Regions from separate parts of the Alteromonas sp. W364 genome, predicted to be linked through region 3. Evidence: predicted binding sites of a transcription regulator. Region 3 holds the regulator's gene; each other region holds the start of a gene.
The links. The regulator LexA, encoded in region 3, represses DNA repair genes until DNA is damaged. The targets are predictions, from matches to a motif close to TACTGTATNNNNATACAGTA.

Region 1 (7,305 bases), on a different contig from region 3:
TAACTTGCTCTTTGGTCATACTGATACGCAGTTTTTGTACGTCGCGGTCGTCCAGATAATTGCCCTGAGGGATATCTATACGATATATCCAGTTTTTACACGCTGTTGTTGAAAAAACTATCGTTAAGATGATGAGGATGTGCGTTAACTTCATTTATTTGTCCGAGTTTGTGTTGCTAAACCACGCCATTGCGTAAAATTTAATCTGTACTATTAAGTGAGATAGGAATTACCTCGTTTCTACTGAGGGCAGATGCTACCCACTAAACTGAGACCATTCAACTCTTAATTAGTTCTATTTTGCTTTCGTCCTGGAGGTTTGGGGTATTTTGTGTCCTAAACCAAAGCTGGAACTACAATTTAAGCAAGTCTTTTGCATTGGCGATTGCTGTATCGGTCAATTTATCACCGGCTAGCAAGCGGGCGATTTCGTTAACTCTTTCTGGCTCAGACAGCTTCAACATTCTCGTTTCTGTGGAGTCTCCATCGCTGAGCTTTGTCACAAAAACTTGGTTATGTCCATGTGCGGCAACTTGCGGTAAGTGAGTGACGCACATGACTTGTGATACTTCACCAAGCTTGCGTAGCAAGCGACCGACAATAGACGCTGTTGGACCGCTGATACCAGTATCTACTTCATCGAATATCATCGTAGGGATATTGTTACCGCTAGCAGTAATGACTTGTATTGCTAGACCGATTCGAGATAACTCACCCCCTGAGACGACTTTATCTAATGCATCAGCTGCCTGACCAGGGTTAGTGGAGACCTTTATTTGCACATGGTCACGACCATTCGCACTCGGTGCCTGCTCAATACTATGGTTAACGTCAATGCTTACCTTAGCGTGAGGCATATTCATTTCGCTAATATAAGCTTGAATTTTACCTGCTAATACACTTGCGTGCTTGGTACGTGACTCACAAAGAAGCTCTGCTTGTTGATTGTATTCATTGAATAGCGCTTCACATTCTATGACCAATTCCGACAAGCTGTCTTCATCCTTTAGCAAACTGGCGTATTCATTCGCCAGCTCCATATGCTTAGCGTACAGGTTTTCAGGAGAGACATAGTGTTTGCGAGCGAGATCCATTGCTTGGCTGTATCGCTGTTCAACTTGCTGCATGCGCATTGGATCGATTTCTAATTGTTCGCTATATTGCCTTAATTCTTGTGCTGCCTCGTCTACTTGTATTGCTGCCTCGGAGAGAACATCAACAATGGGTGATAGCTGCGAGTCATGTTCTTGCATCTCAGACAGGTTATTTATACACGAACGAATGGCTGATAAAGCATTAAACTCATCGCCTTCATATAACTGGTGAAAGCTCAATTGAGCTTGTTCAAGTAGAGTTTGGCTATTGCTCAAGCGCTTATGCTCTATTTCTAGTTCGCTAAATTCATTTTCTTCAATGCTAAATTCATCAAGCTCTGCAACTTGGTACTCTAGTAGGTTTTTACGATCATTACGTTGTTGTTGCTCAGCTTGTAACTGATTCAACTCGGCCTGTTTCGACTTTAAGCTATGAAAGGCTGTCGACACTGACGATAATAAGTTTGTGTGTTCGGAAAAGGTATCTAAAAGACGACGTTGATTGTCAACTTTGAGAAGTTGCTGATGTGCATTCTGACCATGAATAGCGACTAGATACTGGCCTAAGGCTTTCAGCTGGTTTAATGATACAGCGATACCGTTTACAAATGCCTTTGATCGGCCTTCTTGGTTGATTACACGGCGTATAAAGCATTCATTAGGGTTATCTTCTTGTTCTAGCTCGTGTTCCGATAACCATGCTTTGGCTAGTGGAACCTTGGCAATATCAAAATGCGCGATTATTTCTGCTTTCTCTGCACCTTTGCGAACACTAGATGCATCGGCTCTATCGCCCAGACATAAACTAAGCGCGTCAATAGCGATAGACTTACCTGCGCCGGTTTCACCTGTAATTGCGGTCAACCCATGTGCAACATCAACTTGAATTTGTTTTACTACGGCGAAATTTTTGACAGAAATATGCGCTAACATTGTATTTTTTCCGATTATGAGTGCACTGTTAATATATACAGTGTTTTGCTGTATGTAAAGAATGGTTTTGTGTGAAAGTAAAAAAAGAAATGATTAGGTAAGCCCTAGTCTGGTAGAGAAATTTTGCCCATACTTACAACAGGTCGATTATTCGCGATATTGTTCGCTGTATCACCTGTACCAAAGCTAGTAGGCTTACCGGAAACACATTCATTCGCCAGCAGGGCAAAGAGTATGGCCTCTTTAGCGTCTCCATCTAGCCCCAGCTCGTCGGTAGTATGCAGTGTTTGACCGAGCAGGGTTTTTAGGTTGTCGCATAGCAATGGGTTGTGCGCGCCACCGCCACTCAGATAAACCTCGACGGGGCGGTCTAATTTTTCGATGTGGCTAGCAATACACCAAGCACTGAAGTAATTTAGTGTTGCGAGCAAATCTTCCAATGGGAGTTCTGTTAAGTCATGATTGGCTTGAATGGTTGATAACCATGCCAAATTAAATAGTTCAGGACCCGTGGTTTTAGGCAAAGGGGCGCAAACATAGGGTTCTTTGCATAGTAGTGCGAACAGGGCTTTATTGACTTTGCCAGTGCGCGCGAGTCTCGCATCTCGGTCAAAAGCTTCGCCAAGAGCTTGCTGCACAAGAGCATCCATTAATGTGTTACCCGGCCCTATATCAGAACAAACAGTATCTGAAAACGCACTATTGGCGGGTAAAAACGTGAAGTTAGCAATGCCACCGATATTGACTAAGCATCGGTTCTCACGTTTGTCTGCAAGTAACAAGTAATCTCCATACATTGCCAACGGCGCACCTTCACCTCCGTGAGCAATGTGTTTTTGCCGAAAGTCACTGAGGGTTATTATCCCTGTTAGGGAGGCAATATGGTCACCATCTCCTAGCTGTAGTGTGCTGTTGCAAGGCGAATGAGAGGGGACATTGGATATGTGGCCCTCAATACTGGTTAGTGACAAAGGACGGTGATAAACGGTTTGCCCATGACTGGCAATTAAATCGATATCATCGCGTTGGAATTCATGTTTACGCAAGAATTGGTTTACCATTGCAGCATGTTCACGTGCAATGTAGGCATTTAACCAACAAATAAGGTCATGTTTTACTGCTTGCTTTGCGAATACTTGAGATACTGCTGATCTAAACTCTGAAGAATAAGCTTGGGTCTCGAATGCCAATAAAGATATTTGGGTGTCTCTGCCGCTTCCAGAACAAGAACAAAGCGCTATGTCTAAGCCGTCGAGGGATGTTCCGCTCATCAGGCCAATAATCAGTCGTTCGTTCTTTCTTGATAGCTCATACAGTGCTTGAATACGATCTTGCATTAGTAAAGCTTACTGCCCCAATTAAGCTTTGTTCTCAGCACATTAAAGTAGTTGTAATCTAAAGGGTGCACTAAGTTTAGCTTGTTTGGATTCTTTCTAATTCGCACTTCGTCACCGGGCTTCAAGGAAATCACGATATGACTGTCACAACTCACTTGTAAATTGTCGGTATTCACATTTGACACTTTCAGTGTGATTTCGCTTTTCGCATCAACAACGATCGGTCGACTGCTGAGTGTATGAGGAAACATCGGAACGAGAGTGAGTGCATCAAGTTGTGGCATCAATATAGGACCACCACCGGATAAGGAGTAAGCCGTTGAACCTGTTGGAGTAGCGCAAATAATACCATCGGAGCGCTGACTAAATACGAACTGATTGTCGACGTATAACTCAAATTCCATCATATGAGCCACTTTTTCGTGATGCAGAACTATCTCATTGACGGCAGCGTTAGTTTCTTGATGTTTATCTTCTCTGAAGACGTTTGCTTCTAACAAAAAGCGCTCTTCGCGGTGCACTTTACCTTCAAAAATATTGGCGATTTGACGGGTAATATCTTCTGGGTTGATATCAGTCAGAAAGCCTAAATTACCACGGTTAACGCCAACAACATCTGTATCGAATTGAGCGAGTATACGAGCAGCACCGAGCATATAACCATCACCGCCTACAACAATCGCTAACTCAGCTCGCTCTCCTAAGGTTTCTAAAGCGCAAACCTCTAACGAGCGATCATCGAGTTCTTCTTTAATGCGTGCTTCTACTAAAATCGTGCAATTACGTTCTTTTAACTCAGTCACCAAAGCATTAAGACTGACGCGGCTACCTTCGTGGTCTGTTTTCCCTATTAGGCCAACGGTTGTATAGCTCATATTTCAGTTTCTCACTTAACGCGGCGAATATGTGCTAACTTTCACTTAAATGTGAGGCAGTTGCAAGCGTATTGTGCTGATAATTGGTATTTATCGAGCCGTCCAACCGCCGTCTAATATGATTGTTTGCGCCGTCATATTTTTTGCGGCTGGAGAAATCAAGAATGACGCGGTTTGTGCTAACTCTTCAATTTCAATAAACGCTTTTTTAGGCATAGGCTCGAGCATGATTTTCTCAACGACATCCTGTTCGGACATGTTGTTCTCCTTTGCTTGTGCCGAAATCTGCTGTTCAACTAAAGGCGTTTTAACATAAGCAGGGCAGAGCGTATTAATCGTCACATCAACGTCACCCGTTTCAAGTGCCACTGTTTTTGCAAACCCTAGTAAACCGTGTTTGGCAGCAACATAGGCTGACTTGAATGGAGAGGCGATGACTGAATGAATTGACCCAACATTGATGATTCGACCAAAGTTTTGTTCGCGCATATGAGGTAGAAAGGCTTGAGTCAAAAGCGCTGGGCCAACCAACATAACATTAATGAGCAACTGCCACTTATCTGCTGGGAAATCCTCTAATTTGCTGACATGTTGAATACCTGCGTTATTAACTAACACATCTATCTTAAGTGGTGCCAGGCTTGCAGGCAGGGAGGCCACTTGTGCGGCATTGCACACATCTACTGCAATAGCTTGTGCTGACAATCCCTTTGCGCTTAGCTTCTCAGCAGCATTGCTAGCCGCAGTATCATTAATATCAGCAATGACGATATGGTGACCTTCGCCAGCCAAATGTTCGGCAATACCAAAGCCGATTCCACTTGCACCACCGGTTACAAATATATTGAGTTGTTTACTTTCCATGGGCTTTCCTATTAAATTTATAAATGATAAGTCTTATTGAGGCTTCAAAATGATATCGTCAATGCGCTCAACGAGACTCTTGATAGCTTGAATTTGTTGCCCTTCCTTATTTGCATACTCTGAACCTGTATAACCCCACCAATCCCAGCATGATTGTGGGTTCAGAGGCATAAACATAGATTTCTTAGTTTGAGGATAAAGCACTACGATATCGTTACTTAGGGCCCATTCATTTAAGCCTGATTGCATCGCATACTGGTCTTGGACTGTTTCAGCGTTTTGGTTGCAACCGTGAAAGCTAACATGTAACTGACAGGCTTTTGCATCAAGGCACTGTGGAGGTACAAACACATAACCACTCTCAGCAAGCGTGTTTGCATATTCTCCCGCATAGCTCGCTTGTGAGAAAGCATTTAAGTGACTTTTGAGCGTTTCGGATGAGGCTTCACTGCGGGCAGTCTCAATCAGCCCTAAATACGTAAGGAGTTCGCCAGCTGCATCATAATTACACGCACCGATAAACGGTGCCTCAGACACGTTACAATCAATTCCCGATTCAAGCGTAGGCATTAAATGAGCAAACGGCTTATCGTTAACATATTTTATATTGCTTGGCGTAAATAGTGTCATCACTTGTGCATATAGTTGATCTGCCACACTTGCGATAATTCGAGTGTCCTTCGTACCGTGAAATAGCCATAGCTTGTCATTCACATTGTCACTAGCAGATGCAACTTTCTTAGATGCAAGGACACTATCGTAATAGTCATTTAGGGGTGAAAGCGTGAGTGCACCCGAATCGTCAGAAACACAATTTTTTAGCGCTGTGCCAATATCATTCTGAGCGCAATAGTAAGGACCTCCAGCAATTAAGGCTGAACCATTGACAATCTCAGAGTGTGATAAATGAAATTGCAGTGCCATGTAAGCACCTGAAGAAAGACCTGATAAGCTAATGTTCTGTGTTTGTATGGCAGGGAAGGTGATTGCTACACTATCATTAATATCAGCGTTTTCCGCCGTACTGGTGGATTGACTGTCAACACAAGAGAGAAGTCCTAAACACAGACATATGGCACCGGCACAACGGGTTTTGTTGAATGAAGTCATGGTTTTCCTTGTTTTCCCTTAGTTAGACAGAAATTCTGCAATTGTCTCGGCATGCTTTTGTATACCAATGACACCTTCTAAGTGACCTAATGCGCCAGGTATTTCCGATAGTTCACTTTGTTTTTTTAAGGTCTTGAGTTGTTGATGGGTATCATGGGCATGATATGGCATCAATAATAAATCTTGAGTCGCCGGCAAAAATAGCGTTTTCGCTTTAATATTGCGTAAGCCATCCTGCCATGAGCTTTGTTGTCCTGCCATAAAAAGCTGGCAAGCTCGCACTAAGTAAAGCAAGCTATTCGCATCCATTTTCTCACTTCGACTACTCGCTCTTTCAAGTAACCATTGGTTGATTTTGTGGCTGGCATGAATATCTTGCAGAGGTGCCAATTCTAATGGCGAGTGATTAAGGCTCTTGCCAGTATTATTAAAGTACTCGGGTGTCAGCGCTACTTGCGTTATAAACATTAGCGCTGCTGTCAGTCCAGCTTTTGGGCCTTCCTTACCGTAATAATCACCGTTATTCCACTTAGGATCTAAGCGAATAGGGATAGACCATTGCTCTAGTGCCGCTGTTGTCCAAGCGTCACTAAAGGATGAACCAATCACCGAAATAAGACGAGGTACCTTGTCCGGATAGGCACTTGCCCATTCAATCGCTTGCATCGAGCCCATAGAGGGGCCAGCAACGGCGTACAAGGAATCGATACCTAGACTATCGAGTAAGGATTTTTGTGCATTTACCATATCGCGCATGGTAATCACTGGGAAGCTAAGGCCATAGGGCTTTCCTGTTTCTGGATTGATGCTTGCAGGCCCAGTGGTTACCACCATCGGGTCATGGACACTCAAGTTAGCAAAGCTGTCCATACTGAGTACGAAAAAGCGATTTGTATCAATGGCTTTTCCCGGGCCAATGATACTGTCCCAATACCCAGCCGCGGCATCATCACTACTGTACTTGCCCGCTGCGTGGGAATTGCCTGTGAAGTAATGAGTAATTAATATTGCATTGCTTTTGTCAGCATTTAACTCGCCGTAACTCTCCCAACCCAAATTGACATTTTTAATCTGTTTTCCGTTGAACGTGTC
Region 2 (7,305 bases), on a different contig from region 3:
AAGTGTTTACAAACACGTTGACCGGAGCTGCTGTTGGCTTACCGTGTTGCCAATCAAGATTTTCCACACCACTACCGGCTATATCAACGTGTGTATATGGCAATGGAAGTGTGCTATTTGCCTCATGTTGATCAAGACCGGAGGCAATGCTTAAGAATGCCATCGGGAATTGATGTCCTCTGACCGTCGTAACAGATGGCGCATTATTTGACGACAGCACATCATCAGCTTTGGTGCGAGGCTTAACAAAATTAAAGTCTTCTCGTCGAGAAAGTGAGGGTTCAACTGGATCCGCGCATAATTCGCCCTGCTCGAAGAGCGATTTAGCAACGCCTAATGCGCGAGCAGGTTTATTTTCGACTAATGCGGTATAGGGACCAAAGGCAATAGCAGCGTGGCCGGTTAAAGTAGCCACTGAAAATAACTCAGGATTAACAGCATCTTTAGCATCTTCACGTAAGTGTGAAAGTAGATCTGCTAGCAACATACGCCCTTCAGCATCAGTATTACCTACTCGCACTCGAATACCAGCATGAGAAGTGATAATTTCATCCGGTATAAAGGCCTCGGCACCAATACTATTTCTAACAGCACCGATTTCAACAATCACTTTCAGCCCTTTTGGTGCGAGCAATGAAACTGTTTTCATGAAGCCAGCAACACCCGCGGCGCCGCCTTTATCACGACTCATGCCTGCCATATGGCCGTTAACTTTCAGGTCTGCGCCACCGGTATCAAAAGTAATCCCTTTACCAGCAAACAAGAGAGTTTTGTTAATTTCGCCTTCGCCCTGGTAAACCATGCGAATAATTCTAGGACGATGACGTTCCACCTCAATCGACGCTCTGGCAACCGCATGCAATAATGGGTAATCCTTTAATATTGCTTCATGATCTGAGATGACTGAGACTTCAACGTTAGAATCCTTGAATGCCTCCAAGCAATAGTCAGCAAAGCCTGGAGGAGCCATACGCTCAGGCTCTGTACCACAGAGATCCCTGGCTACTCGTTTGCCTGCCTCAATGGCATTCAAGCGTGAAACATCAAAACCAGGATCAGCATGCAAAATACCGAGCTCCTGAAGTGGTTCAACTTCGTTCTCTCCAAGCGCCTGTCGAGCCTCCAAAGGCTGCCATAAGCCTTGGCAAAGCCCTAGAAATGCAGCTTCAATTGCATTGACATAGGTAGCTTGTAAAGGCGCATTTAAGCCATGCAGATTCACTTCAAGTAAGGGTTTACGAATACCCGAGTCTAAAAGGGTCTGAGCGACATTCTTAGCCGCATCAAATATTTGTCGAACATCATCATAGTCACGATCTAAAGCACCTGATGGCACGTGTATGACTCGATTTCCAGGGACGCTCTGATTAGGAATGAGTACAGCCTGTTCACCTACTCGTTTGTCTAAACGTTGGTGAAGTTGGATAGCACCTGACAAATCTGAGTAGAACTGACTAGAAAAGGTATTGCTCAACAGAATAAAAGCATCATAGTTATCTGTTAAGCCAGTTGTGCTCGTTTCTAACACTGCTTTTGGAAAAGGCATGGAAATCTCCGTTGGATGATTAGGCGCGTTTATTACTTACACATCTTGTAAGTTCATATGCATTCGCACACGTTAGTGCACGCCATATAGCGCACTTATTTTGGTGCATATGTAACATTGCAATTAGCTTAAAGCAAGGGCAACGACATCTGATCTGTATTGAGTATGTCTGTAAGAGATACGTGAATACCGACTAATCGGACGTTTTTTCCTTCCCCACGCAGAAATGCTTTAGACACCAAATTGAATAATGTTTGCTCATCGACGATAAGGCCTTGTTGCTCTACTGTTGTTTGCTGAAAGTCACTGAACTTAAGTTTGACACCTAAAGATTTTATTGGCGCTCTTTGTTTGGCGTTGATGCGTTCCATCAAGGTAGGTAAAAGTTTGCTGACGACGGCCTGACATTCTTCAAGACTGGTCAGATCTTGATCAAGTGTTCGTTCAACACCAATCGACTTGCGCTTCCTATTCGTAGATAAACGCCGTTCATCAATAGCGTGAGCTCTCTTCCAAAGAGACGCGCCAAACTTCCCAAAGTGCTTGTGCAGCTTTTCGATAGGAAAAGTACGGATATCTTCACACTTGTATAGACCCAATTTATTCAGCTTTTCTAAGGTTACCTTGCCAACTCCGGGGATTTTTTTTAGCGGTAGCGCTTTTACAAACTCGTCAAGCTGGTCGGGTGCGATCACACAGATACCGTTCGGTTTGTTTTCATCACTAGCTACTTTTGCCACAAATTTGATAGGTGCAACACCGGCGGATGCCGTCAATCCGATTTCTTGTTCAATCGCTCGGCGGATATCTTCGGCAATGTAAGTCGCGCTGCCGTTAAACAACTCAGAGTCTGTTACATCGAGAAAGGCTTCATCTAAGGAGAGTGGTTCGATTTCATCCGTGTAGCGCAGGTAAATAGCTTTTATTTGATCGGATACTTCTTTGTACACCGACATTCTGCCTTTTACTAAGGTTAAATTCGGGCATAAGCGTAAGGCAGTTGCGGTAGCCATTGCAGACCGGACACCAAATTCTCTGGCTTGATAATTACAAGTCGACACCACACCTCGTCGATCAGCACTGCCGCCAATAGCGATGGGTATATTGCGGAGCTCAGGATTGTCACGCATTTCAACTGCAGCGTAAAAACAATCCATATCAATATGAATAAACTTTCTCATTATTGTGGCTTGCATCAACTTTATTAACAACTGTATAAATAGACAGTTTATAACAATTTAGAAGAAAAACCATTACTAAAAGCAAAGGTCCTAGGTGAGGTTTGTAAATAAGCAAGGAGGTCGATTTTAGAGCGTCTCATTTGCTGAAAACATGTACATATCATTTTTCATTAAACTTATGCTACTATCTAAAAGTGCCTTTAGGAGAGTTAAGTGCTTTTTAGATTCACCCTTATCCTGTTGTTATCACTCAATACATACATAGTGTTGTCTGCACAATTGGCCGCAAAGCCAGCAGATAATGACCCTACCACAATAGTGCTAGGCCTAACGGGCTTTGCACCTTACAGCACAATAGATGAAGAAACAGGGCAATGTTTTGGCTCGGGCTTTGACATTACCCAAACTCTTCTTTTAAGCGATAACTTTAAAGTTAAACCTTTTTGTGCAGCACCGGCTCGAGTGTATCGGAGTATTGAAGAAGGTAAAATTGACCTTACTGTTAATATCAAGTCAACCAATGCCTTAAAAGATAAAGTCTCATTTACCCAAATCCCCTTCGACAAACTCAAACTTAATCTTTATTCGAAAAATGAGCAAAGTAGCAGTAAAACAGTGGCTTCAATTAGGGGTTATGATTATGAAGGTCAGAGACGTAAGATGGAGGAACAGGGGTATAAATTTGTTGACGTGCCAAATGCGGACAACGCCACAAATTTGTTTTTAAATGGCCGCACATCTCACCTTTTATCTTATGAGAACCCCTATATACACTTTCTAAATCAATTAGATAGTGAAACCAGAACCTCATATGAGCAGATTGTACAAATAGAGTATCTCACCTCAGTGCCAACGCACTATGCAATTAGCAAGTCGTCTCCTCACCATGACTCACTGGTAGTAGCCTTTAATCGGATTGATGAGAAGGCATTAGCAGACCAACACTATATTAATCAAGTAATCGCTACCATTCATCCATAAGGTTTTCTTCACCCTCTCAATGCTGCTCCTACAAAATCTTATTGTTTTGCCACTCTTTAATTTTTTCCTGTCGTTTTTCTTCTCGTTCCATACGAGCTTTTTTTCTATCGCACGGTTCTGGACAATCACAGGCTTTAGAAATACCTAAAGCGCCAAGTCCACCACAACTACCAGCAATCGTTTTCTTTTGTAGAATGTATCCAACTGCCATGGCTAATACCATCAGCAGGAAAAATCCAAATGCTAAAATGAAAGTACTCAAATTGACCTCGATTAATTATCTAATTAGTGACGTTTATTAAAGCGTCGCTATTGTTGATTTTGTATCAGTGCTTCAAAGCTCGGCGAGGAATACTCAACAAACTCTTCACCTTCTTTTAAGACCATGAACACCGATAAGTTATTTCGTTCTGCTAAGACTTTCGCCTTCTCTGGCCCCATTACATTTAGGGCCGTTGCTAAACCGTCTGCTGTCATAGAGGACGGATGAACCACAGTAACCGATACTAAGTTATGTGTAATTGGATAACCGGTGTTTGGATCTATTAAATGACTATAACGCTTGCCGTCATACTCAAAATAAATCCGGTAATCACCTGATGTGGCAATCGCATTATTACCAATACTGAATATCTTCTGAGCTTCTCGCTGCGTGCTTATGGGCTTTTCTACTGCCACACGCCATGAAGCACCATTCTTTTTCTGGCCAGCAACTCGCATTTCACCGCCAATTTCGACCAAATAATTATCAATATCGTTTGTCTCTAGTATATCAGCTACAACATCGACACCATAGCCCTTGGCAATTGTTGATAAATCGATATAAACCGACTTATGTTGTTTGGTAACGACATCATTTTCCAAGGTAAACTTGTCGATACCCACAAACTCCCTCACTGCCATCAGTTGCTCTCGGCTTGGTATGGTCTCAGGACGCTTGTCAGGGCCGAACCCCCACAAATTGACTAAAGGACCAACGGTCACATCTAAAGTCCCTGAGCTTAGCTTATTCAGCCTGATAGCTTCGTTTAGAACGAGAGTTGTTTGCTCTGATATCGGAAAAGGGGTATTTGCCGGTGCTTTGTTCAACAAGGATAATTCTGAGTTCGGATCGTACGTCGACATCAGGGCGTTGACTTGTATGAGAGCATCGTCAATTTCAGCCTTAAGCGCTGGCAAAACAATATTATTGTCTTGCGGATCTACAAACTTGACAGTGTAGGTCGTACCCATCGTTTTCCCATAAATGACTTGCTCACTGGGTTGAGGAGACGAACAAGCGACAAGTAAGAAGCTAAGACAAAGAAAAACGGATAAAGCTTTCAAAATTCACCTTCAATAGTATAAATGTTGTATGACTCTGGAAAATGTCTCGGCAAGCCAAGTAAAGCGACGATGAGTTGCTGAAACAAAAAAGGCGCTTCTCAGTAGAATGCGCCTTTCCCTTACGCTCAAGCCGAGGCTTAAGTGTTGCTCATTGCCGGTCGCTTAGCCACCGAAGTCATCAAGCATGATGTTTTCATCTTCAACACCGAGCTCTTTGAGCATATTAATTACTGCTGCGTTCATCATAGGTGGACCACACATATAGAACTCACAGTCTTCTGGCGCTGGGTGATCCTTCAAGTAGTTCTCTAATAGAACATTGTGGATAAACCCAGTGTCGCCTTCCCAATTATCCTCTGGTTGAGGGTCAGATAAGGCTACGTGCCAAGTAAAGTTCTCGTTCTCTTTTTGTAACATATCGAAATCTTCAACATAGAACATTTCACGCAAAGAACGAGCACCATACCAGAAGGTCATTTTGCGGTCTGTTTTGATTCGACGAAGTTGATCAAAAATGTGTGAACGCATCGGAGCCATACCGGCACCACCGCCTACAAAAACCATTTCAGCATCAGTATCTTTCGCGAAGAACTCACCAAATGGGCCAGAAATTGTTACTTTGTCGCCTTCTTTCAATGACCAAATGAACGATGACATTTTACCCGCTGGCAAGCTAAGATTATTAGGTGGCGGCGTAGCAATACGCACGTTCAACATAATAATGCCTTCTTCCTCTGGATAGTTTGCCATTGAATAAGCGCGAATGGTTTCTTCATCAACCTTTGACTCTACGTCAAAGAAGCCGAAGTGTTCCCAATCTTTGCGGTATTCATCTGGTACATCAAAGTCTTTATACTTAACGTGATGAGGCGGAGCCTCAATTTGAATATAACCACCGGCGCGGAATGGAACACTTTCGCCATCTGGAATAGCCAACTTAAGCTCTTTGATGAAGGTCGCTTCGTTATTGTTAGAAATAACTTCACAATCCCACTTTTTGATACCAAATACTTCTTCCGGAAGCTCAATGTCCATGTCTTGCTTAATAGAAACTTGGCAAGACAAACGACAACCGCCTTTCGCTTCGCGCTTAGAGATATGATCTAACTCAGTTGGTAAGATTTCGCCACCACCTGATTTCACATCAACCGTACACTGCCCACATGAGCCACCGCCACCGCAGGCAGATGATACGAAGATGCCAGACTCTGCTAGTGCGCCTAGCAATTTTCCACCTGGAGAAGTTGTAATTACTTTATCTGGATCGCCATTAATGGTGATTTTAACGTCACCTTCAGGCACTAATTTCGATTTCGCAAACATGATAATAAATACTAACGCTAATACGATAGCGATAAACATGCCTACACCGAGATAGATTTCTACTTGATTCATTATCTATACTCCTATTCGCTTTACAGCGAAATACCTGTGAATGACTGGAAGCCCAATGCCATCAAACCGGCAATCATAAACACAGAACCTAATCCGCGAATACCGTCTGGCATATCTGCATACTTTAACTTTTCACGTACAGCAGCTAGCAGAATGATGGCAATTGCCCAACCTGCTCCACTACCAATACCGTAAACAATACTTTCAGAGAATGTGTACTCACGTTGAACAGCGAATGCGACACCACCGAATATTGCACAGTTTACGGTGATAAGCGGCAAGAAGATCCCTAATGCGTTATATAAAGCAGGGAAAAACTTGTCCAGTGTCATTTCCAGTATCTGAACTAAGGCCGCGATAACGCCGATAAACGTTAGGAAACTTAGGAAGCTTAGGTCGGCATCTGGGAAGCCAGCCCACGCTAACGCGCCAGGCGCAAGAATGTTTACGAAAATAAGTTGGTTAACTGGTACAGAGATACCTAATACTACGATAACTGCAACACCTAAGCCCATTGATGTAGCGACTTTCTTCGAAACAGCTAGGAAAGTACACATACCTAAGAACAAGGACAATGCCATGTTCTCAACGAATACAGCTCTAATAAATAATGCTAAATAATGTTCCATGATTATTCCTTAGGCTCTACTTGTTCTGGACGGATTGTACGGATGAACCAAATCATACCGCCAATAAGGAAGAACGAACTAAATGGTAGTATCAATAAGCCGTTACCCTGATACCAGCCACCGTTGGTGACCAATGGTAGGATTTCAAACCCTAAGATAGTACCGAAACCAGCCAATTCTTTTATTGTACCAATGACGATTAAGATAAATGAATACCCTAAACCGTTACCAAGACCATCTAGGAAGC
Region 3 (7,305 bases):
CGCAAAGAACATAACTTCAGAGAAAATGAACCAGGCCATACCCTGACGGTAAGATCGGCCCAACTGAGCGCTATACAAGCCACTCATTGATTCGTCGATTTGGTTTTTAAACCAACCTGTGATCATGATAAGCAATAACGCTAAACCGGCTAGCAGAACATAAAAACCAAAGCCTTCCGTTCCATTGCTATTTTCGATTACAAAATTACCAGCGCCAACTGCTATTAGAAACAAAGCCACTGCGCCCACGATGGGCCATATACTTTGTTCGGGCACATAGTATTTTTCGTATTGTTCTTGAGCCATTTTATTCTCCATTAGCTGTATTCATTGCTACTTCAACAGCGGGTTGTACCTTTGCAGATATGTCATAAAGGGTATATTGCAAAGTAAAAACACTTATATCTTTGGGCAATTGTGGGTCAACGTAGAATTTCATCGGCATGATGGCTTCTTCGCCTGATTTCAAAGGTTGATGTTTAAAACAAAAACACTCTGTTTTATTCACGTAGAGCGCAGCCGTACCAGGTGACACGGATGGAATTGCTTGAGCAATAATGTCGCGGTCTGATGGGTTTCGTACGTAAAATTCGACTTCACCCATTTCGCCAGGATGCACACGCACTACAGCTGTTTGTGCTTTGAACTCCCAAGGCATTCCAGAGTGGGTACGGGTAATAAACTCTACCTTAATAGTGCGCGATTCATCGATCACTACCGACTCATACACAGCCGCTTGATCCGATGGCTTACCGTTGATACCGGTTAAGTCACAGAACACATCGTACAGAGGCACTAATGCGAAGCTGAAACCCAACATACAAACAACAACTAATACCAAGCGCTTTACTGTTTTCGCATTTTCAGCTGCCATTTCAGCGCGCGTTTTGGGCGCCGTAGACGCATCAGCACTACTTGCTTCAGCGTCTCTAGCCGTGTCATTAAGCGATTTATCTTCAGGATTCATCGTCTCAACTACCGTTTCTTATTTCACTACCGGCGGCGTTTCAAACGTATGGTAAGGTGCAGGTGACGGGATTTCCCATTCTAAACCTTCAGCCCCTTCCCAAACTTGGTCGCTAACAGGCTCACCTTGTTTCTTACATGCCTTGATAAGCAATACTAAGAAAATAAGCTGAGATAATCCGAAGGCGAAACCACCGATACTGATCCACTTATTGAAATCTGCGAATTGAAGCGCATAGTCAGGAATACGACGAGGCATACCTGCTAGACCCACAAAATGCATAGGGAAAAACAACACGTTTACAGAAATTAGTGAGCACCAGAAATGCCACTTAGCTAAAGTCACGTCAAACATCTTACCCGTCCATTTCGGTAGCCAATAATAGACAGCCGCCATGATAGAGAAGACCGCACCTGTAACCAGTACGTAATGGAAGTGAGCAACAACAAAGTAGGTATCGTGATACTGGAAGTCGACAGGTGTAATGGCCAACATCAAGCCAGACAAGCCGCCAATCGTAAACAGCACGATAAAGGCAATAGCAAACATCATTGGCACTTCAAACGTTAATGAGCCGCGCCACATTGTCGCTACCCAGTTAAAGACTTTCACGCCTGTAGGCACCGATATCAACATGGTCGCGAACATGAAGAACATTTCCGCGGCCACTGGCATTCCGGTGGTAAACATGTGATGCGCCCAAACGATGAACGAAAGAAGCGCGATCGAAGCGGTTGCATACACCATAGAGGCGTAACCAAAAAGTTTTTTACGCGAAAAGGTAGGCACAATCGCGGAGATGATACCGAAAGCAGGTAAAATCATAATGTATACTTCTGGGTGACCAAAGAACCAGAAAATATGCTGGAACATCACTGGGTCACCACCACCGGCAGCGTCAAAGAAGCTTGTTCCGAAGTATTTGTCGGTCAGTACCATCGTAACCGCACCGGCTAAGACTGGCATAACAGCAATAAGTAAAAACGCCGTAATCAACCACGTCCATACGAACAGCGGCATCTTCATGTACGTCATGCCTGGAGCACGCATATTTAAGATGGTAACGACAACGTTAATCGCGCCCATGATTGAGGAAATACCCATAATATGCACAGAGAACACAAACAAGGCAGTGCTGTCGTTACTATATTGAGTAGATAAAGGCGCATAGAAGGTCCAACCGAAGCCAGGGCCACCGCCTTCCATAAATAGCGATGAAAGCAGAATTAAAAAGGCAAATGGCAGTATCCAGAAGCTCCAGTTATTCATGCGAGGTAAAGCCATATCCGGCGCACCTATCATCATTGGTACCAACCAGTTTGCAAGGCCGGTAAAGGCAGGCATAACTGCACCAAAGACCATAATTAACCCATGCACTGTTGTCATTTGGTTGAAGAAATCAGGTGAAACAATTTGCTGTCCTGGTTGGAAGAGCTCTGCGCGAATAACCATCGCCATTGCACCACCCACGAGGAACATAATGAATGCGAACCACAAATACAATGTACCTATGTCTTTGTGGTTAGTCGTAAACAACCAACGGGTTATCCCTGTTGGAATATGATGCTCATGATGATGGTCGTCGTGTGCGCCATCACTAGCAGCGTGAGTGTCTTGGCTATCTTTTACTGTATCTGTACTCATCGTGATGACCTCCTATTGACCGTTTATCACAGCGTTGACGTCTTTAGCTTGCACCATGTCGCCAGTGTTGTTGCCCCAAGCATTACGCTCGTAAGTCACTACCGCCGCAATCTCAGACATACTCAACTGCTTACCAAACGCAGGCATGTTGTTTTTGCCGTTGATGATGTAATCAATGTGCGCTGGAATGTTTTGCTTCTCTAATGCAATCGCGCTGCCTTTCAAAGCAGGGAATGTGGGTGGAAGACCTTCACCGTTTGGTTGGTGGCAAGCGACACAGGCAATGTTGTAAACCTTCTCACCTTGGGTCATTAGCTCTTCCATACTCATATTCATCGCAAGTAAACGTTGTTCTTCTTCTTTTGCACGTATGGCAGCTAACTCTTGCTCTTTTATCCACGCGTCGTATTCTGCCGGCTCTTTTGCAATGACTACCACCGGCATAAAGCCATGGTCTTTTCCGCATAGCTCTGCACATGCACCACGGTAAATACCAGGTTCGTTAACATTCGCCCATGCTTCATTGATAAAACCAGGGTTAGCATCTTTCTTAATTGCAAAATCAGGCACAAACCATGAATGAATTACATCATCTGAAGTAATTAGGAATCTCACTTTTTTGCCCGTAGGGATGACTAAAGGTCGGTCAACTTCAAGAAGATAATTTTCACCTTTAGGAAACTTATTTTGAATTTGCTCTCGCTGAGTGGCCAGCAAAGAAAAGAATTCAACATCTGGGTTTTCTTGGTACTTGTAATGCCACTTCCACTGGGAGCCAGTGACTAGTATAGTAATATCTGCTTCGCTGGTATCCTCCATCGCCATTAAGGTTTTCGCCGCGGGCCAAGCCATAGCAATAAGGATAATGAAAGGGATTACTGTCCAAAGCACCTCAACCTTTACATTCTCGTGAAAGTTCGCTGGCTTAGCGCCCACTGACTTGCGATGAACTATCATGGAATAGAACATAACGCCGAATACCAAGGCACCAATGACTACACAAATCCAGAACATTAGCATATGTAAATCATATACTTGTGCACTGATATCGGTAACGCCTTCGCGTAAGTTAATATCTGATCGTTCCGCAGCAGTCGTCGCGATTGCCGGATTGCTAAGCGCCAGCATAGCGCCTACTAGCAACGTTGAAATTCGCTTCACTCTGATACTCCTTTGCATAACAACATTAGAGCGCTCAATTTTTACACTCCAATGTAAAGGTTTTGTTATTATTTTTAATGATATGTAAATCAATGCCTAATGATTAAACAAAGTCCCTACTTAGTCTAGTGTTTTTTTGCAATTTGAATGAATATGGTTATTCCCTATTTGCTTAATGCGCAATAAATAAACAATAAAGAATTGATAAGTAACTCAAGCAGAGACGGAATTAATGAAGAGGGAAGAAGCGATTGATTTATTTAAAAAAACCCAAGAACCGGCTGAAAGCGGTGCTTGGGTTAGTTGGGTATATGTCGAGTAGAAAGAAGAGTTAACTCATGTTTACATCCAATCAGAGTTACGAATAACACCAACTGCAATACCTTCTATATTGAATGGTTGTGAAGCTAAATCGACTTTAATCGGTGAGAAAGCGTCGTTTTCTGCATGTAGTAGTACTTGGCTTCCGCGTTTTTCAAACCGTTTTACCGTAACATCCTCATCAACACGAGCGACGACAACCTGACCGTTATGAATATCAGTTGTTCTGTGAACCGCTAATATATCGCCGTCGAGAATACCGATGTCTTTCATACTCATGCCATCGACTCTAAGCAAAAAGTCGGCGCTTGGCTTGAACAAATCTGGGTCGACTTTGTAATGACACTCTACATGTTCTGTTGCTAGGATGGGTTCACCCGCTGCAACACGACCAATTAACGGTAAACCTTCTTCCACTTCATCTTCAAGTGCACAATTCAGTTTAATACCGCGCGAAGTACCCGGCATAATTTCAATCACGCCTTTTTTCGCCAGTGCTTTTAGATGCTCTTCCGCTGCGTTAGCAGATTTAAAGCCTAAATTTCGTGCAATTTCTGCGCGAGTTGGGGGCATACCCGTGTCGATCATGGTGCTTTTGATTAGGTCGAGCACTTCTTGTTGTCTTGGAGTTAGTGGACGCATAAACAGCCTGTTTTTCTATACAGTTAGGTGTAAGTATATACAGGATCGAATAAATGGCAATCATCAATTTGTCTTTTGTTACGTTTGTTTTTCAAGGAATTAATATAAATTATCGCTGTCATGTTATTATTGTCAGGTTAATTTTTATATTAGGAAGAATACATGAGTGGCGTACGCGCTTTTTTGCGAAAGCTTTTTACACTGCCAATTCGCTGGCTAATTTCAGTGAAGAGTGTGCCTACTAACATCGAGTCAGAGCTCGGTATTGATAAAAAGAAGCCCCTTTTATACTTAATTCAAACTGAATCGATTACCGATTTAGTTGCCTTGCAATTGTCAGCTGCAGGCTTAGGTTTACCCAATCCCATATCGCCCATAGGGTTCTTAGGTGAGGAGCATAAGCGCTGCTATTATATCAATCGTCCTCAAAGCCTATTTTCCCGAAAAGTAAAGAAAACATCTATTGAAGACGTATTTACAAAAATGTTTCTATTACATAGAGAAAATCCCGAACTAGACTTGCAGGTTGTGCCTGTATCAATATCTTGGGGTCGCTCAGCAGGCAAAGAGTCCTCCGGATTCGCGCAATTACTTGCTGATAGAGCATCGCCAAGCTGGTTACGAAAGCTATTCATTTTACTATTCTTAGGTCGTGACAACATCGTTAGTTACAGTAAAGCTGTGTCCACTAAACAGATGGCCCAATTACATGGCTCTAACCAAAAGATATCTCAGAAGCTAGTACGAGTAGCGAGGACTCACTTTCAGCGAAAACGTCAAGCAATGTCAGGCCCAACGCTTTTAGAACGCTCGACTCTATACAATTCACTTCTCGGTGCCGACTCTATTCAATTGGCCATGCAAGAAGAAGTCAGACAAAAAAACATCAGCCCTGATGAAGCAAAGAAAAAAGCCTTAGCTTATATTGATGAAGTTGCGGCCGACTATCGCGAAGGTCTCATTCGTATAGGCGATAGAGTGCTTGGGCGTATCTGGAATAAAATATATAACGGCATACATGTCGGACACGCTCATCGCGTGCGAGAACTGGCTCAAAACGGCCACGAGATCATTTATGTACCGTGTCATCGCTCACATATGGATTACCTATTATTAACCTATGTTATTTATCATGAGGGCCTAGTGACTCCGCATATCGCTGCAGGTATTAATCTAAACTTTTGGCCAGTGGGTAAGATATTTAGACGTTGTGGTGCGTTTTTTCTACGTCGCAGTTTTGCCGGTAACAAACTCTATACCGCTGTGTTTAGAGAATACCTAGAATTGCTATTTAACAAAGGCTATTCAGTTAAGTACTACCCGGAGGGCGGGCGCTCGAGAACAGGTCGCTTGCTACCACCAAAGACCGGCATGCTTGCAATGACCTTACAAGCCGCCTTAAAAGGTATCAATCGTCCAGTCTCAATTGTCCCTGTTTATCTGGGCTATGAGCACGTTATGGAAGTAAAAAGTTACCAAAAAGAATTGAAAGGCAAGTCGAAGAAAAAAGAATCGCCAACACAAGTTTTCTCTGCCATTCGTAAGTTGAAAAATTATGGTCAGGGCTTCGTAAACTTCGGCGAGCCACTACTTATTAATCAATTCTTAGATGAGAACGTGAAAGAGTGGCGCGATGTTAATGTGGATGATCCAGATAAAAAACCAACGTGGTTAACGCCTGCCGTGAACAAGCTTGCAGATACTATTATGACGCGAATCAATCGTGCCGCGGCATTGAATGGTACAGCTTTAGTAGCGCTATGTTTGCTATCGTCAAAAACCCAGATCATGAGCGAGTCAGAATTAACTCGCGCTATCAGTGACTACCTCGAACTTCTTAAAAACGCACCGTTTAGCGGCGACTTCACCATGCCAGACGAAGACGCTATCGAGTTGGTTCAAACAACACTGGCCCTAAAGCGTTTTGAACAGTCGGAAGATGAGTACGGCAAACTCGTTGCGACAAAGCCTGACAATGCAGTATTACTCACCTATTACCGTAATAACATCATGCATGTTTTTGCTTTGCCTAGTTTAATTATGGCGGTTATTTTCAGTGCTAAGAAAAAAGAAAAAGCCGCAATCATATCAATCGTTGAACGCATGTATCCCTTGCTGAAACGCGAGTTCTTCATGCATTTGTCATTAGAGCAAGCGAGTGAGTATGCCGACACATTGATATCACAGATGAAAGCCCAAGGCTTGTTAGTACAAAGTGGCCGCTACTTAGCGCCACCAGCTTCCAGCGACGATAGTTTCCATTCTGCGTGGTTACTCAGCCGAGCAATGCAAGAAACTTGGCAACGCTACGCAGTTGTACTCAGTGTGCTTGAGAAAGAGAAGTCACTCGGCCGTACTCAACTTGAGAAACAGAGCTGTGTTATTGCCGAACGTCTTTCAACCCTTTATGGCATGAGTTCACCTGAGTTCTACGACAAGAACGTATTGGGAAGTTTCGTGAATGCCCTACGAGAAAATAAGCTGCTCACCACACTTGATGATGGCACGCTTGAATTCTCAGAAGACAGTTTAGCCATGAAAGAAGTGATTAACGAGTTGGTTTGGCCGGA

Region 1: a site for LexA is predicted at 2,051-2,070, ahead of recN (DNA repair protein RecN). Genes of this name have one in related genera too.
Region 2: a site for LexA is predicted at 2,756-2,775, ahead of dinB (DNA polymerase IV). Genes of this name have one in related genera too.

Annotation. Positions count from the first base shown of each region.
Region 1 covers NZ_JAVRID010000004.1:327,177-334,481, forward strand. Annotated here, with positions in the region: gene RM556_RS08730 (outer membrane protein assembly factor BamE) at 1-154, opposite strand, end outside; gene recN (DNA repair protein RecN) at 354-2,027, opposite strand; gene RM556_RS08740 (anhydro-N-acetylmuramic acid kinase) at 2,132-3,364, opposite strand; gene nadK (NAD(+) kinase) at 3,364-4,239, opposite strand; gene RM556_RS08750 (3-hydroxybutyrate dehydrogenase) at 4,330-5,103, opposite strand; gene RM556_RS08755 (PHB depolymerase family esterase) at 5,137-6,213, opposite strand; gene RM556_RS08760 (homoserine O-acetyltransferase) at 6,232-7,305, opposite strand, start outside.
Region 2 covers NZ_JAVRID010000010.1:55,974-63,278, forward strand. Annotated here, with positions in the region: gene RM556_RS15270 (leucyl aminopeptidase family protein) at 1-1,546, opposite strand, end outside; gene dinB (DNA polymerase IV) at 1,675-2,727, opposite strand; gene RM556_RS15280 (transporter substrate-binding domain-containing protein) at 2,941-3,708, shown strand; gene nqrM ((Na+)-NQR maturation NqrM) at 3,737-3,970, opposite strand; gene RM556_RS15290 (FAD:protein FMN transferase) at 4,018-5,034, opposite strand; gene nqrF (NADH:ubiquinone reductase (Na(+)-transporting) subunit F) at 5,197-6,429, opposite strand; gene nqrE (NADH:ubiquinone reductase (Na(+)-transporting) subunit E) at 6,450-7,058, opposite strand; gene RM556_RS15305 (NADH:ubiquinone reductase (Na(+)-transporting) subunit D) at 7,061-7,305, opposite strand, start outside.
Region 3 covers NZ_JAVRID010000007.1:87,242-94,546, reverse strand. Annotated here, with positions in the region: gene RM556_RS12430 (cytochrome c oxidase subunit 3) at 1-306, opposite strand, end outside; gene RM556_RS12425 (cytochrome c oxidase assembly protein) at 308-874, opposite strand; gene ctaD (cytochrome c oxidase subunit I) at 986-2,611, opposite strand; gene coxB (cytochrome c oxidase subunit II) at 2,624-3,739, opposite strand; gene lexA (transcriptional repressor LexA) at 4,115-4,735, opposite strand; gene plsB (glycerol-3-phosphate 1-O-acyltransferase PlsB) at 4,898-7,305, shown strand, end outside.